Regions from separate parts of the Paenibacillus sp. JZ16 genome, predicted to be linked through region 4. Evidence: predicted binding sites of a transcription regulator. Region 4 holds the regulator's gene; each other region holds the start of a gene.
The links. The regulator Rex, encoded in region 4, represses fermentation and respiration genes when NADH is low (regulators of the CRP and FNR family bind a similar motif). The targets are predictions, from matches to a motif close to TTGTGAAATATTTCACAA.

Region 1: BJP58_RS30265 (nitrate/nitrite transporter) is a predicted target of Rex. The motif match lies at 1,300-1,317, and genes of this name have one in related genera.
Region 2: nirB (nitrite reductase large subunit NirB) is a predicted target of Rex. The motif match lies at 1,395-1,412, and genes of this name have one in related genera.
Region 3: ric (iron-sulfur cluster repair di-iron protein) is a predicted target of Rex. The motif match lies at 1,825-1,842, and genes of this name have one in related genera.

What each region holds. Positions count from the first base shown of each region.
Region 1 covers NZ_CP017659.1:6,769,816-6,773,006, reverse strand. Annotated here, with positions in the region: gene BJP58_RS30265 (nitrate/nitrite transporter) at 1-1,242, opposite strand, end outside; gene BJP58_RS30260 (response regulator transcription factor) at 1,409-2,056, opposite strand; gene BJP58_RS30255 (sensor histidine kinase) at 2,053-3,135, opposite strand; gene BJP58_RS30250 (GAF domain-containing protein) at 3,132-3,191, opposite strand, start outside.
Region 2 covers NZ_CP017659.1:6,851,232-6,854,422, reverse strand. Annotated here, with positions in the region: gene nirB (nitrite reductase large subunit NirB) at 1-1,308, opposite strand, end outside; gene BJP58_RS30620 (hypothetical protein) at 1,488-2,162, opposite strand; gene BJP58_RS30615 (winged helix-turn-helix transcriptional regulator) at 2,346-2,666, opposite strand; gene BJP58_RS30610 (uracil-DNA glycosylase) at 2,814-3,191, opposite strand, start outside.
Region 3 covers NZ_CP017659.1:295,400-298,590, forward strand. Annotated here, with positions in the region: gene BJP58_RS01270 (pectinesterase family protein) at 1-1,619, shown strand, start outside; gene ric (iron-sulfur cluster repair di-iron protein) at 1,873-2,571, shown strand; gene BJP58_RS01280 (benzaldehyde dehydrogenase) at 2,812-3,191, shown strand, end outside.
Region 4 covers NZ_CP017659.1:7,024,389-7,027,579, reverse strand. Annotated here, with positions in the region: gene BJP58_RS31545 (amidohydrolase) at 1-1,299, opposite strand, end outside; gene BJP58_RS31540 (redox-sensing transcriptional repressor Rex) at 1,274-1,939, opposite strand; gene dinG (ATP-dependent DNA helicase DinG) at 2,002-3,191, opposite strand, start outside.

The sequences.
Region 1 (3,191 bases), 250 kb from region 4:
TAACTTCGTGAATGCCGGATTGACGGCATTGATCTTTCCGCTCCGATCCGTAACCAATATCCCCTGGCCGGTGGAGTTAAACACCTCGGATTGTACGGAGAGTTTGTCCTGATAGTACATCCATACCACAATAACGAAACTGGCCAGCGCAACCTGCGATAAAGCCATGAACCCAATGGAATATTGCCCCGTAGCCGAATGGATGAAGGAAAGCATCAGCGGCGGGAAGAATCCGCCAAGACCGCCCATCATGGACACGATACCGTTCACAATGCCGGCCTGCTTGTTGAAATAAAGGGGCACGAGTTTGAAAATAACCCCGTTTCCAAGCCCGGCACCAACGGCAATGGTTAAGCAGCCGGCCGTATACAAGCCAATGGATGGAGAGAATGCCAACAGGATGGCCGCAGCCGTGAGCCCTATGAATACGCCCATTAATAAGAACAGCGGTTTAAACTTATCTGCAAGCCAGCCGCCTACAGGGCGTAATATTGTTGCTACCAAAATGAACCCTGCCGTCCGCATCCCGGCATCCACCTTCGCAAGCTCGAAATGGGTAACCAGAAAGTTCGGCAAGTACACCGTAAAGGCTACGAACGAACCGAATGTAATAAAATAAAAAAGAGAGAAAAACCACAATTTTTCATTTTTATATACACCCTTGATCTGTTCCATGATCGGTGTTTTCACTTTGATTTCTTTACGGTCGCCTAAGATTACATTTAGCACGGCAAAGATCAACAGCAGAACCAAATACAGCTGGACGGTTTTGGACCATCCGATCTGAGTCGCGATGACCGGTGCAGCAAACGTGGTAATGGCGGTGCCGATGTTGCCCATTCCGTATATCCCATTTACGAGTCCGAGCTTCTCTTTCGCATAATATTTAGGCAGCGAGGTCACGCCGACCGAGAATACGGCCCCCCCGATCCCAAGGAACAAGCCGCCGATTACCAAATGCGTAAAGGAGGTAGCCGAGCTGATAAAATAAACCGGAAACAGCAGCAGGATAAAGCTGGCGATAAAAACAATTCGTGCTCCCACCACATTGGCGTAATAGCCGAGCGGAATCCGGAGGACCGAACCCAGCACCACCGGAATAGCCGTCAGAATAGCGAGGCGGTCGGCCGTAATGGAGATATCCTCGCGAATAAACGGCAAGAGCGCGGAGATGATGACCCATACCATAAAGCCAAGCACCAGATTCATTGTTTGCAGCGGAAGCTGCACCTTTTTGATCATTTCCATCACCTTTTCTAAAGCGTAATGAATGGCATATTGATCCCCAGCTCCTATTGTACGTGCACCTATTCACAATGCTAATAGGGAAGTTCCCTGAATCTCACCGGGGAACTTCCCTATTCCTTTAAGCAATGACCCTTTATTGCGCCCTGTTGTATAGGTAAGACTAAAAATCCAGCAATTTTTTCTTCAGCGCATATTCCACTAACTCCGGACGGCTTTTCAAATTCAGCTTTTCCATAATTTTGGCCTTGTGCGCCTCCACCGTCTTGACCGATACGAACAGTTTTTCCGCGATCTCCTTATTGCCATAGCCCTTGGCGATTAGAGGCAGGATCTCAATCTCCCTTTTGGACAGGCTGTTAAACGGATCCTGCTCCGCGCTCTCACTATCTTTCTTAATAAACTCCCGAACCAGGGAAGTCGCCATCTGGGGATGAATATAGGTCCCTCCCTTATGCACCATGCGGATGGCGGAGATTAATTCATCATCCGGCGCATTTTTGAGCACATAACCTGAAGCCCCGTTTTTTAAAACATGAAACAGGTAATCGTCATCATCATACATGGTTAGAATCAGAATTTTCGTTTCCGGAAATTCGCTGCTGATCTTGCCGGTCGCAATCAGTCCGCTTTCGCCGGGGGGCATGCTTAAATCCATCAACAGCACATTCGGCCGATGCTTCGCCACCATGGTGTAAGCCTCCATACCGTCTGCCGCCGTCGCGACAACCTCCATGTCTTCCTGGTAATTCAGAATCATGGAAAATCCGCTGCGGACCACGGCATGATCATCCGCAATCACAATTTTCACGTAACCCTCACCTCCGGCTTGTCGTCACCATTCGTAAGCGGAATGTTGAGCTGAACCGTCGTACCCTCACCGGGAGCGGACAGCAAAATAAACTGACCCCCGACGAGCTCCGCGCGTTCCCGCATCCCGTACAGCCCCAATCCGGTTCCCTTGGCTTCATCAATGACCATATTAAACCCAACTCCACGGTCACGAACGGTTAGCTGAAGGTAGCCGTTCACTTCGCATAATCGTACATGCACCTCGTCCGTTCCTGAATATTTCATGGCATTCAGCACCGCTTCCTGACATACCCGGTACACAACCGTTTCAATCTCGCTGCCGTAGCGGGCTGCCGCTAACTCCGCAGAGAACTCAACAAGCACTCCGTAATTCTTCCCGATCCATTTAAAATGGGAGCGGAATGCAGCCTCAAGCCCCAAATCATCCAATGAAGCAGGTCTGAGTTCAACGGATAAATGCCGGATGTCATCCAAAAGCCGGGTTAAAGACACCTCGGTCTGATGCAGCTTCTTGAGCACATCCTCGCCTACATCCATATATTTAACGACACGCAGGTCGACCAGCGAGCTGAGCAGCTCTTGAGCCACGCTATCATGGAGCTCGCGGGATATCCGCTTACGCTCGTCCTCCTGTGCCTTGATGACATATTTCAGCATATTCGTCCGCTGCAGCATTTCCTGTGTTTTCTGCTGCTTCGTCAGGTCAAGGAGCATCATCACCCGGATGCCGCGGGCTTCATCGATGATATGGTAACTGGCCGCATAGGGAACGATGCCTTCGCCGCGCGTCTTAAGATAGACCTGGAACGATGAAAACTCCCCATGCGGATAATCTAAATAGCATGTGGAGCAGGTTATAAGATCCTGTTCATCGGTATAGCCTTTGCAGGTCTGGCAGAAGGAACCATCCGCACCGGACTGCATCCTCTCAATCACATCAATGTCAAGGATGTTCTCCGCAGCCGGATTCATAGCCACCACGCTGCCCTTTTCGTCGATAAAAAAAATGGCCTCCATGCTATTCTGATACATGCTTCTAAGCAATTCGCTTAAATGCTCATCCGTCATCTGAATCAAGGCTGTGATACCTCCTTGGCATAAAAAGCACCAAATTCCGTTCCCATTCCTTCCTG
Region 2 (3,191 bases), 170 kb from region 4:
GGCATCCACGATGGCTTTTTTGGTTACGCCGTTGCATCCGCATACGATCTCATCGTCGGGCATCTTTTCGAGCGAAAATGCCTTGCCGCCTCCTGTCCCTGCACGATCCGTGCCCATGATCGAATCGTAAATCTCATCCGTCATGGCTGTCTTTTTCCGAATCATGGATTGAAGGCTTGCCGAATCGCTCACATCTCCGAACAATATCGCCCCGACAATGATATTGTCGCGGATTAATATTTTCTTATAAGTCTTGCGCCAATCATCTTTCGCGGTGATCACCGCGTGTTCGGCTTGCTCCATGAACTCTCCGGCAGAGAATACATCAACACCGCTGATTTTCAGCTTCGTCGATACAATGCTTCCCTCGTAAGGCTGGCCTTCCACGCCGCACAGATGCTTCGCCAGCACCTGTCCCTGTTCGAACAACGGCGCAACCAGGCCGTAGCATGCGCCCCGATGCTCGCAGCATTCGCCAACCGCGTACACATCCGGCCAGGAAGTTTGAAGATAATCATTAACTACGATTCCCCGGTTTACTTCGATTCCGCTCGCTTGGGCGATTCCCGTGTTCGCTCTGATGCCCACTGCCATGACCACCAGGTCGGCTTCAAGCTCATCCCCATCCTTGAACCGGAGTCCCGTGACTCTGGTATCTCCCAATATTTCGGTTGTTTGTTTGCCTAGTAAGAAGTTGATACCCTGCTGTTCAAGCTCCCTTTTCAGCATGCCGGATGCCATCGAATCCAATTGGCTCTCCATCAAATCCTGCATGAGATGAACCACCGTCACCTCCATGCCGAGGCTGACCAATCCCTTGGCAGCTTCCAGACCCAGAAGCCCTCCGCCGATGACTGCCGCTTTCTTGTAGGCCTTAGCGGCCTCCAGCATCTGGGTGCAATCGGCTATGTTACGGAAACCGATAACGCCTTCTTTGTCACTACCCGGTACGGGTAAAATAAAAGGCTTCGAGCCCGTTGCTATCATTACTTTGTCATAAGGCACCGTCAATCCGTTGTCGGCTGTCACGACCTTGCGCTCTCCATCAATGGCTGTTACGGTGACACCCGTATGCAAAGTGATATGGTTATCCTCGTACCATTTCCAATCATTCAATACAATGTCATCCAAGGTTTTGCTGCCTTCCAACACATACGACAGCATAATGCGGTTATAATTCGGATGAGGCTCCTGTCCAATGACGGTGATGTCAAAATTCCCACCCAGTTTAATGATTTGCTCGACCGTGCTAATCCCGGCAATACCGTTGCCAATGACAACTAACTTTTCTCTCTTTATATTGGACATAAGTTTGATTCCTCCCCAACACGTTTATCTAGATCGTGGTATTCCGTTCCTTTCACATAAATTATATCGTCTGACGGCATTATTTATTGTGATATATTTCACATAAATCGTTAAAATTTTAAACAAAAATACCAAATAACCCTGTCCGCGTCGGAACAAGGTTATGATGAGAACACCCTCTATATAATATCGGCTTCCATATAGGCTCGTTCGCCGCTTGGCACTTTTAAATAAGGGCGAATACCCGCAAACCCCTTCGCATCCAGATTTACCCCGGTCATCCAGTTCCCCTCTAATAAGCCGCCATCCGATTGCATAGTGACGGCAGGCGCCTGAATATGCTCCTGATACAGAACGATGCCGGCCTGTATGGTCTTAAAGGCTTTTCCCTGCTCCACCAACGGTACGGCGCTGATATACGTAGGCACAAAGTAATTCGCAATCACATCCAGCTCTTCCCCGTCAAAAAACGGCTCGCTGCCAAGGAAGGGATGCATCATCACGATTTTCTCATAGAGTGACCAGATGATCATCTGCAGAAATCTTCCCGTTCGTCCCCTATTCTGCCCGGTAGCATGAAATCGATCGGTTTCATAACCAATGAACTTCCATCCGCCGGGGGCTTTGACCCATTTCTGAAACATGACTGAAGCACTGGTACCGTTTTGGTTAACGTTTTCTGCAGGTTCCGGGCTTGTTCCAGAAGCAGCTAACCACAGGGAGTCCGGCACATACTGGCTCAGCATCCGCTTGGTTTTCTCAAAAATATGAAGCACTTTTAATGAAGCGTTTTCAAGTTCTGAGATGTCCTCTTGTCCATAATGGAAACGGGAGATATACGTTCGCTTGGTCATGGGCTCGCCTCCTTGATATGCCGCTCTCGTTATTTACATCATATAGCGGCTGCGTCCGCTTGGTGCATGTCCACATATTCTTGCCGTAAATAAACAGAAACCATACTTCCGTTTAGAAAAAAAACCCTGAAATGAGGATATCTCATGCCAGGGTTTAATCATCAAGGGGAGTCTTAAGATGACTCATCTTTCGACCCATTGTTCTGCCCAGGATGCAATTTGCTCCATCACCGGACGAAGTGCTTTGCCTTTTTCAGTCAGTTCATATTCAATACGTACCGGTGTTTCCGGATAGACATGACGAATCAGTATCCCTTCACATTCCAAATCCTTCATCCGCTCGGAGAGCATTTTATCGCTCATGGACGGAATCAAATTCGAAATATCCTTAAAGCGCTTAGGCCCGCTCATCAACGTTTGAATAATCAAACCGTTCCACCGTTTGCCCAGAAAAGAAAATGCAGATTCAAAACGGGGACACATCGTAACATTTGTAACTTCCATATCCCTTCACCTCTTTACGAAGTCACCTTGTTTATAGAAACTCATAAGCTTAATCAAAAAACTAGAAAACTTACGAATTGTAAGTATGTTTCATTTTAGCACATTTCCGAGAAACTGAAAACCACCTAGCCCCTTTTTCCCATAAAATCAGCTTTTATCCCATAAAATACGAGCCAAAATATCCAAATCATTCTGGATCAATGTGGACAATTTCCTATTATACAGTACGGCCGCTGGATGGAACAGAGGGAATATCTTATAGGTTTCCTCCGAAAACATATAGCCTGCACTTGGATTCTCCGGATCTGCTGCTTGCTGGACCGGGCCCTCCATCAGTTTGCCGTGCAGCGATGTCACCGTTTCATGGCTTCCGATTAACCGGTGCAGTGCCGTATTTCCCATGGGTGCGATAATGTGCGGGCGAACCCATCGGATCTCTTCATCAAGCAAAGGTGCATGGGCCCATATTTCCGCCTTCGTCGGCGTGCGATTAGAACGGCTGATGACGCTCTCGCCCGTGGATCT
Region 3 (3,191 bases), 690 kb from region 4:
TTCAAGCCGCGGTGGACTCCATCCCGGATGGCAATACGGACCGAACGATAATCTATATCCGTAATGGAATCTATGAGGAGCAGGTTACCGTTCCTAAGACGAAGCATGCCGTGAGTTTTATTGGCGAGAGCAAGGAAGATACGGTCATTACCTACACCGGGATAACGGGCACCGGATTCAATGAACGTGCCACCGCCGTCGAATCCGATGATTTTACCGCCGAGAACATCACGTTTGCGAATGGAGCGGGTCCTCAAGGCCCGGCGCCTGCGCTGGACCTTCGGGGAGATCGGGCCTTTTTCAAGCATGTCCGCATGATCGGTTATCAGGATACGTTCTTTGTGAACAATGCCGGGAAACGGGTGTATGTGAAGAACAGTTATATTGAAGGAGCGGTGGATTTTATCTATGGACCTGGAATCGCCGTGTTTGACCAGAGCGTCATTCACAATGTCCGTTCAGGCGGATATATTACCGCTGCCAGCACGCCGGAAAATCAGCCCTACGGATATTTGTTCCTCAACAGCAAGATTACAGGAGCGGACGGAATCGAAGATGTCTACCTCGGGCGACCATGGAGACCCTTTGCCCATGTGCTGTTCATGAACACGGAAATGGAAGGAATCGTGCACGATAAAGGCTGGCATAACTGGGGACGACCGGATAACGAGAAAACCGCCAAATACTATGAATATAACAATACCGGACCTGGTGCGGCAGCCGAAGCCCGCGCGAATTGGTCGAAGCAGCTCACGCCGGAGGAAGCGAATCTGTACACGATTCCAATGATGATGAAGGGATCGGATGGTTGGGATCCGACTAGAATGCCTGTTCTTCCGCAGCCTTACGGGGAAGAAGACGATACACCTCCGCACACATCGTCCAAAATAACACCGGAAACACCGAACGGCCTGAACGGCTGGTATACGGTGCCGGTTACCATTGAATTGAGTGCGGAAGACGACGGTTCAACTGTTACCGAAACCGTCTACAGTTTAGACGGTATCACCTGGACTCCTTACTCGGGGCCGATCGTTCTGGACCGGGAAGCGGCCGCGGCTGCGATATACTATCGCTCCGTCAACGCTGCAGGTCTTGAGGAAAGCATCCGATCCATTGTATTGAATATGGATCTGTCCCCACCGGATATTTACGTAGAAACACCGGTACAGGAGGGAGGATGGAATGTCTCCAGGGATTGGACGCCGATCATTGAAATGAGCGATTCCGTTTCCGGCGTCGACGACAGCCGGACGGTTATCAAGCTGGACGGTAATCCCGTTCAACCCGGTGAAGCCATCCCGCTGTACCAGCTCCCGCTCGGGAGTCATGTCTTAACCGTTGAAGGAGCAGATCTTGCGGGCAATACGTCAGTAGCTGAGATTGAATTTCAGACGGTTACGAGCACCGGCGATATGATCGCTTTGATCGAACGGTTCCTGAGCAGCGGAGAGATTGGGAATGCCGGTATCGCCAACAGTTTGACGAAGAAGCTGGAGAAGGGAAATATGGATAGCTTTGAGAACGAGGTCCGGGCACAGCGGGGCAAACATGTGTCAGAACTGGCGGCGGACATCCTGCTGCGGCATGCCGAGGCATTAAGAGAAGAGATTATATAAGTTCTAAAGCCCTCAAATTTTGAATCAAGCTGGATATCATGATGCTTTTATTCCAGAATCCACAAAACAGGGATGGTGAGATCCCTGTTTTTGTGCTGCTCTGGCTCCCGTAGTTCTCGGATCCTGAACGTTCACATAGTGTTCCATTTCAGTATGACTGCAATCACATGTACGGAGACAGGAGTTTCATATACTTGGGTTGTAAGAGTGAAATAGTTCACAAAGATGGGGTTTAGTCTAAGGAGGTTTGACTATGAGTTCATTCACGCTTCAGAGCCAGGTATCCGATATTGTTACATCCATCCCGCAAACGGCGGATTTATTCCGATCACTCCGGATTGATTTTTGTTGTGGAGGGCAGGTGCCACTGGAAGAAGCAGCTAAACAGCGTAATTTGGAACCTGCCGCCGTACTGGAGAAGGTTCAAACCCTGGAGAACAAGTTTGCCGATTATCAGGAAAGCCGTCCGGCTTCACTGAGGGAATCCGAACTGATTGAATACATCCAGCATAAACATCATGCCTTCTTGCGGGATGAATTACCTGCTTTAACGCCGTATGTGACGAAGTTGGCACGCGTTCATGGAGAGCATCATCCCGAGCTTCTCCGGGTGCAGGAGCTTTTCTCGGATCTGAAAAAAGAACTGCTGGAGCATACGATGGATGAGGACGAGCATGTATTCCCGCTTATCTTGAAATTTGTTGCAGAGCCTAACCACCAAGCTGCAGCGGAGCTTAAGCCGCATGTGTCTGAGCTGGAAGATGAACATGCTCACGCCGGCAGATTGCTTCAAGAGCTCAGGGAAGTAACCGCTGATTTCGAACTTCCGTCGGATGCCTGCGGCACGTATCGGCTGGTCTATCAACGGTTGGCCATGCTTGAAAAGGACACCTTCGAGCATATCCATCTGGAAAACAACATCTTGTTTGAGCGGATTCTCGAAGCGGTATAACATTGGTTAGAACCCCTTCTAAGCTGGGTGATGTATTGCTCGGATGACGATCGAACGTGTAAAATAACGCCCTAACAATAACGCCCTAACCTTATGGTTAAGGCGTTATTGTTTTGTCATGATTAGCGTGCAGACTCCTTCCCCGGGAGGGAGAAGAGGTCAAATAAAATTCACTTAACTATTCCCTGTATTCAGTCGATAAATATATCAGTTGGAATTATTCGACACAGGAGGGTGCATATGGATTATTCGAAATTGGGAAAACAATTCATAGGCGGGGTATGGCGAGACGGTAAAAGCGGTAAAACGCTGCCTGACATCAATCCATATAATGATGAGGTCATTACGGCTTTTCAAATCGCGAGTGTTGCAGACATTGATGATGCCTATCAGGCTGCCTACCAAGCTAAGCTGGAATGGGATAAGGTTAACCCTTACCGTAAACGCGACATCCTTGAAAATGCTGTTAAATATATGGAGTCGCATGAGGAAGATATTACGTCCATTATTGTTCAGGAGCTGGGTGGAACGCGTCTGAAGGCGGCATTCGAGATCGGTCTTGTGAAAAATATGATTAAGGAAGCGGCAACGTTTCCCCTAAGAATGGAGGGAAAGATTTT
Region 4 (3,191 bases):
GAGGGTTGTAAGACGCTCAAAGGCACGCTGCGCTTCCCGGCGGATACGTTCCTCATCGAGAGTGAGACTCGCGCCATTCTTCACTACCTGCTTGCCGTCAACCCATACATGCTCTACATCCTTCGCACTGGCGGAGTAGATAGCATGAGAAATGTAATCCGTCTTCGGAAGGAAGTGCGCCTGATCCGTGTTCAGTGCGATCATATCTGCCTTCATGCCTACCGCAAGCGTACCAATATCCGTAAGGAAGGCTGACTTGGCTCCATATTCTGTACCCATCCGAAGCGCTTCGGATGCTGGAATTGCGGTTGGATCCCCGCTTACTCCTTTATGGATCAGTGCGGCCAGCCGCATCTCTTCAAACATATCCAGATTATTATTGCTGGCAGGTCCATCGGTACCCAAAGACACGGTGACCCCGGCTTTCAGCAGTGCAGGCACGCGAGCGATGCCGCTGGCAAGCTTCAAATTGCTGCCTGGATTATGCGAAACCATAACTTGATGTTTGGCCAGAATTTCGATTTCTTCATCGGTCAGATGGACGGCATGCGCAAGCAGCGTTGGACGGGAGAACATGCCAAGCTTCTCTAGATGGGCAACAGGGCGAAGTCCGTAGTCATTTACGTTCTGAGCTACTTCCGTTTCCGTTTCGGACATATGCGTATGCAAAGGCAGATTCAAATCATGTGACGCTTGCACGAATTTTTCGATGAAATCCGGCGGGCACGTATAGGGTGCATGCGGTGAGATCATCGTCGTAATTCTACCGTCAGCCTGACCATGCCAGTCTTTCGCGAATGCAACCGCCTCTTCCAGCTTCTGCTGCTGCACCTCAGGCGGACATAATCCGATGACACCGCGCGTCAGAACGCCGCGCATGCCTGAGTCCTCCACTACCTTTGCAACCTGATCCATATGATCATACATATCCACAAATGTCGTGGTTCCGCCTTTAATCATCTCCAGCACGGAGAGCGAGGTTCCCCAGTATACATCGTCGGCCGTGAATTTGGCTTCCATCGGCCACATTTTTTCCTGAAGCCATACTTGCAGTGCCAGATCGTCGCCATACCCGCGAAGAAGCGACATGGCCGCATGTCCGTGCGTATTCACCAATCCAGGCAGGAAAAACAGATGGGTTCCGTCGATGATTTCTGTTCCCTCTTGGACAGTCGGCTCTTCTTCACCCAGGTAAGTGATCCGGTCGTTCTCCACGACCATATATCCGTGTAACACGGATCTGCCTTCCTCTAGTACCGCAAACGTTCCGTTTTTAACCATCCACTTCGTTGTCGTCATGTGCTGCATCCTCCTTGCCGTTATCCAAATAATAGGCCAAACTCTGCAAATCCGTAGTAAAATCTGCCGTATGGATCCGGATATGGGGTGGAGCTTTCAGGATGGTCGGCGCAAAATTCAGGATAGCCTCGATGCCTGCCGCGATTAGTTGATTCGCTACATTCTGCGCCTCAAAATCCGGAACGGTGATAATCCCGATACGAATGCCGTACTCATGAACCGTCTTCTCCAGTTCCTCCATCGGCTGTACGACCAAATTGTTAATTTTCATACCAACTTTGGGAGAATACGAATCGAAAACCGCCACAATCTTCATATTGTCCTTCAGAAATGCATTGTAATTCGATAATGCATGTCCAAGATTACCGGCCCCAATCAATGCGACATTGATCTTCTGGTCCAGCTTTAGAATCTGGCGAATTTTCTCGATCAGATAAGATACGTCATATCCGATCCCTTTCCGTCCAAAATCACCGAAATACGCTAGGTCCTTACGAATTTGAGCAGGATTGAGGTCCAGTTTCTGCCCCAGTTCCTGGGAGGAAACCGTGGAGACCTCCCTTTTCTGAAGCTCATTCAAATAGCGCAAGTATACAGGTAATCTGCGGACCACGGCTTCCGAAATTTTTTCCGATTTCATGCATGCTCCCCCTAATAATAGGTTAATAACTACATTTGTTTGTGCTCGTTCATGGTTTCACTTTATTCAGCTTGGTTCCCTATGCCTGCCTCTTCCTGCAGCCATTTCGAAATTCGGGGAACGATCCCCTCTGTCGGCATGTGCTCCATCTTCGGTCCAGGCAAGGAATATAAGAAATACTTCCCGTAATAGGATTCAATGACCCGAGTATCGTAAACGATGACAATCCCCTTATCCTGCGCGGTCCGTACCAGTCGGCCAAATCCCTGTTTGAAGCGAATGACCGCTTGCGGAACCGAAAGCTTCATGAACGGGTTCTTCTTCTGCTGCTGCAGAAGCTCGCTCTTGGCTTCGACCAGAGGGTGATTCGGCGGCTGGAACGGCAGCCGGACGATGGCAAGGCAGGTGAGCGCCTCACCGGGTATATCTACTCCTTCCCAGAAGGAGCTGGTGCCCAGCAGAACCGAAGCGCTGCTATCCTGGAATCTCCGGATTAACTTGGTACGGCTGGTTCCGTCCATCCCTTGTCCCAGTACCGTAATATCGCTGGATCCCAGCGCCTCCTTCAAGGGCTCATGCACCTGACGCAGCATGCGGTACGAGGTGAACAGGACAAGCATGCGACCGTGCGTTGCGATGGCCGTATCAGCCAATGATTGCACAAGTGTATTCACAAAGAGTGCATCCCCGACCGAGCCCTTCACGCTCGGAAAATCGCGCGGCACAACAAGGAGAGCCTGCTCCCTGTAATTAAACGGGGACGGCAGCAGGACCGTGTTCAGGTTGCCGTTATCTGCCGCTTCCTGAAGACCCAAGTTCTCGATCATGAACTGAAACGATTTGTCCACCGACAAGGTCGCCGATGTCAGGATCACGCTTTGTTTTTTGTCAAAAAACAATTCCTTTAAGTGGGTGCTGACGTCGACAGGCACCGCATAAAGCTGCAGCGATTTGCCGCGGAAGTTGCCGTTCGCCTCCATCCAGTAAACCGTGCCCTCATCGTTCAGGGACATGAAGGTCCTCAGGTCCTCGCGGTGTGCCGCCAGGTCCTTAAACAGACCCGATAGGTCTGTTAACAGACTGTCCGCGCTGTAGTCGTCCAGATCTTCCTTCATTTCGGCAATCAGCTTGTCACCCTTGCGAACGACATCACCCAGCGTCAGATGGATTTGATGCTCCAGCTCGGCCAGCGAATTCCAATCCTTCGGCTTCTTCAGCGGCGATAAGCGAAGCGAGAATTGACCGGCATCCC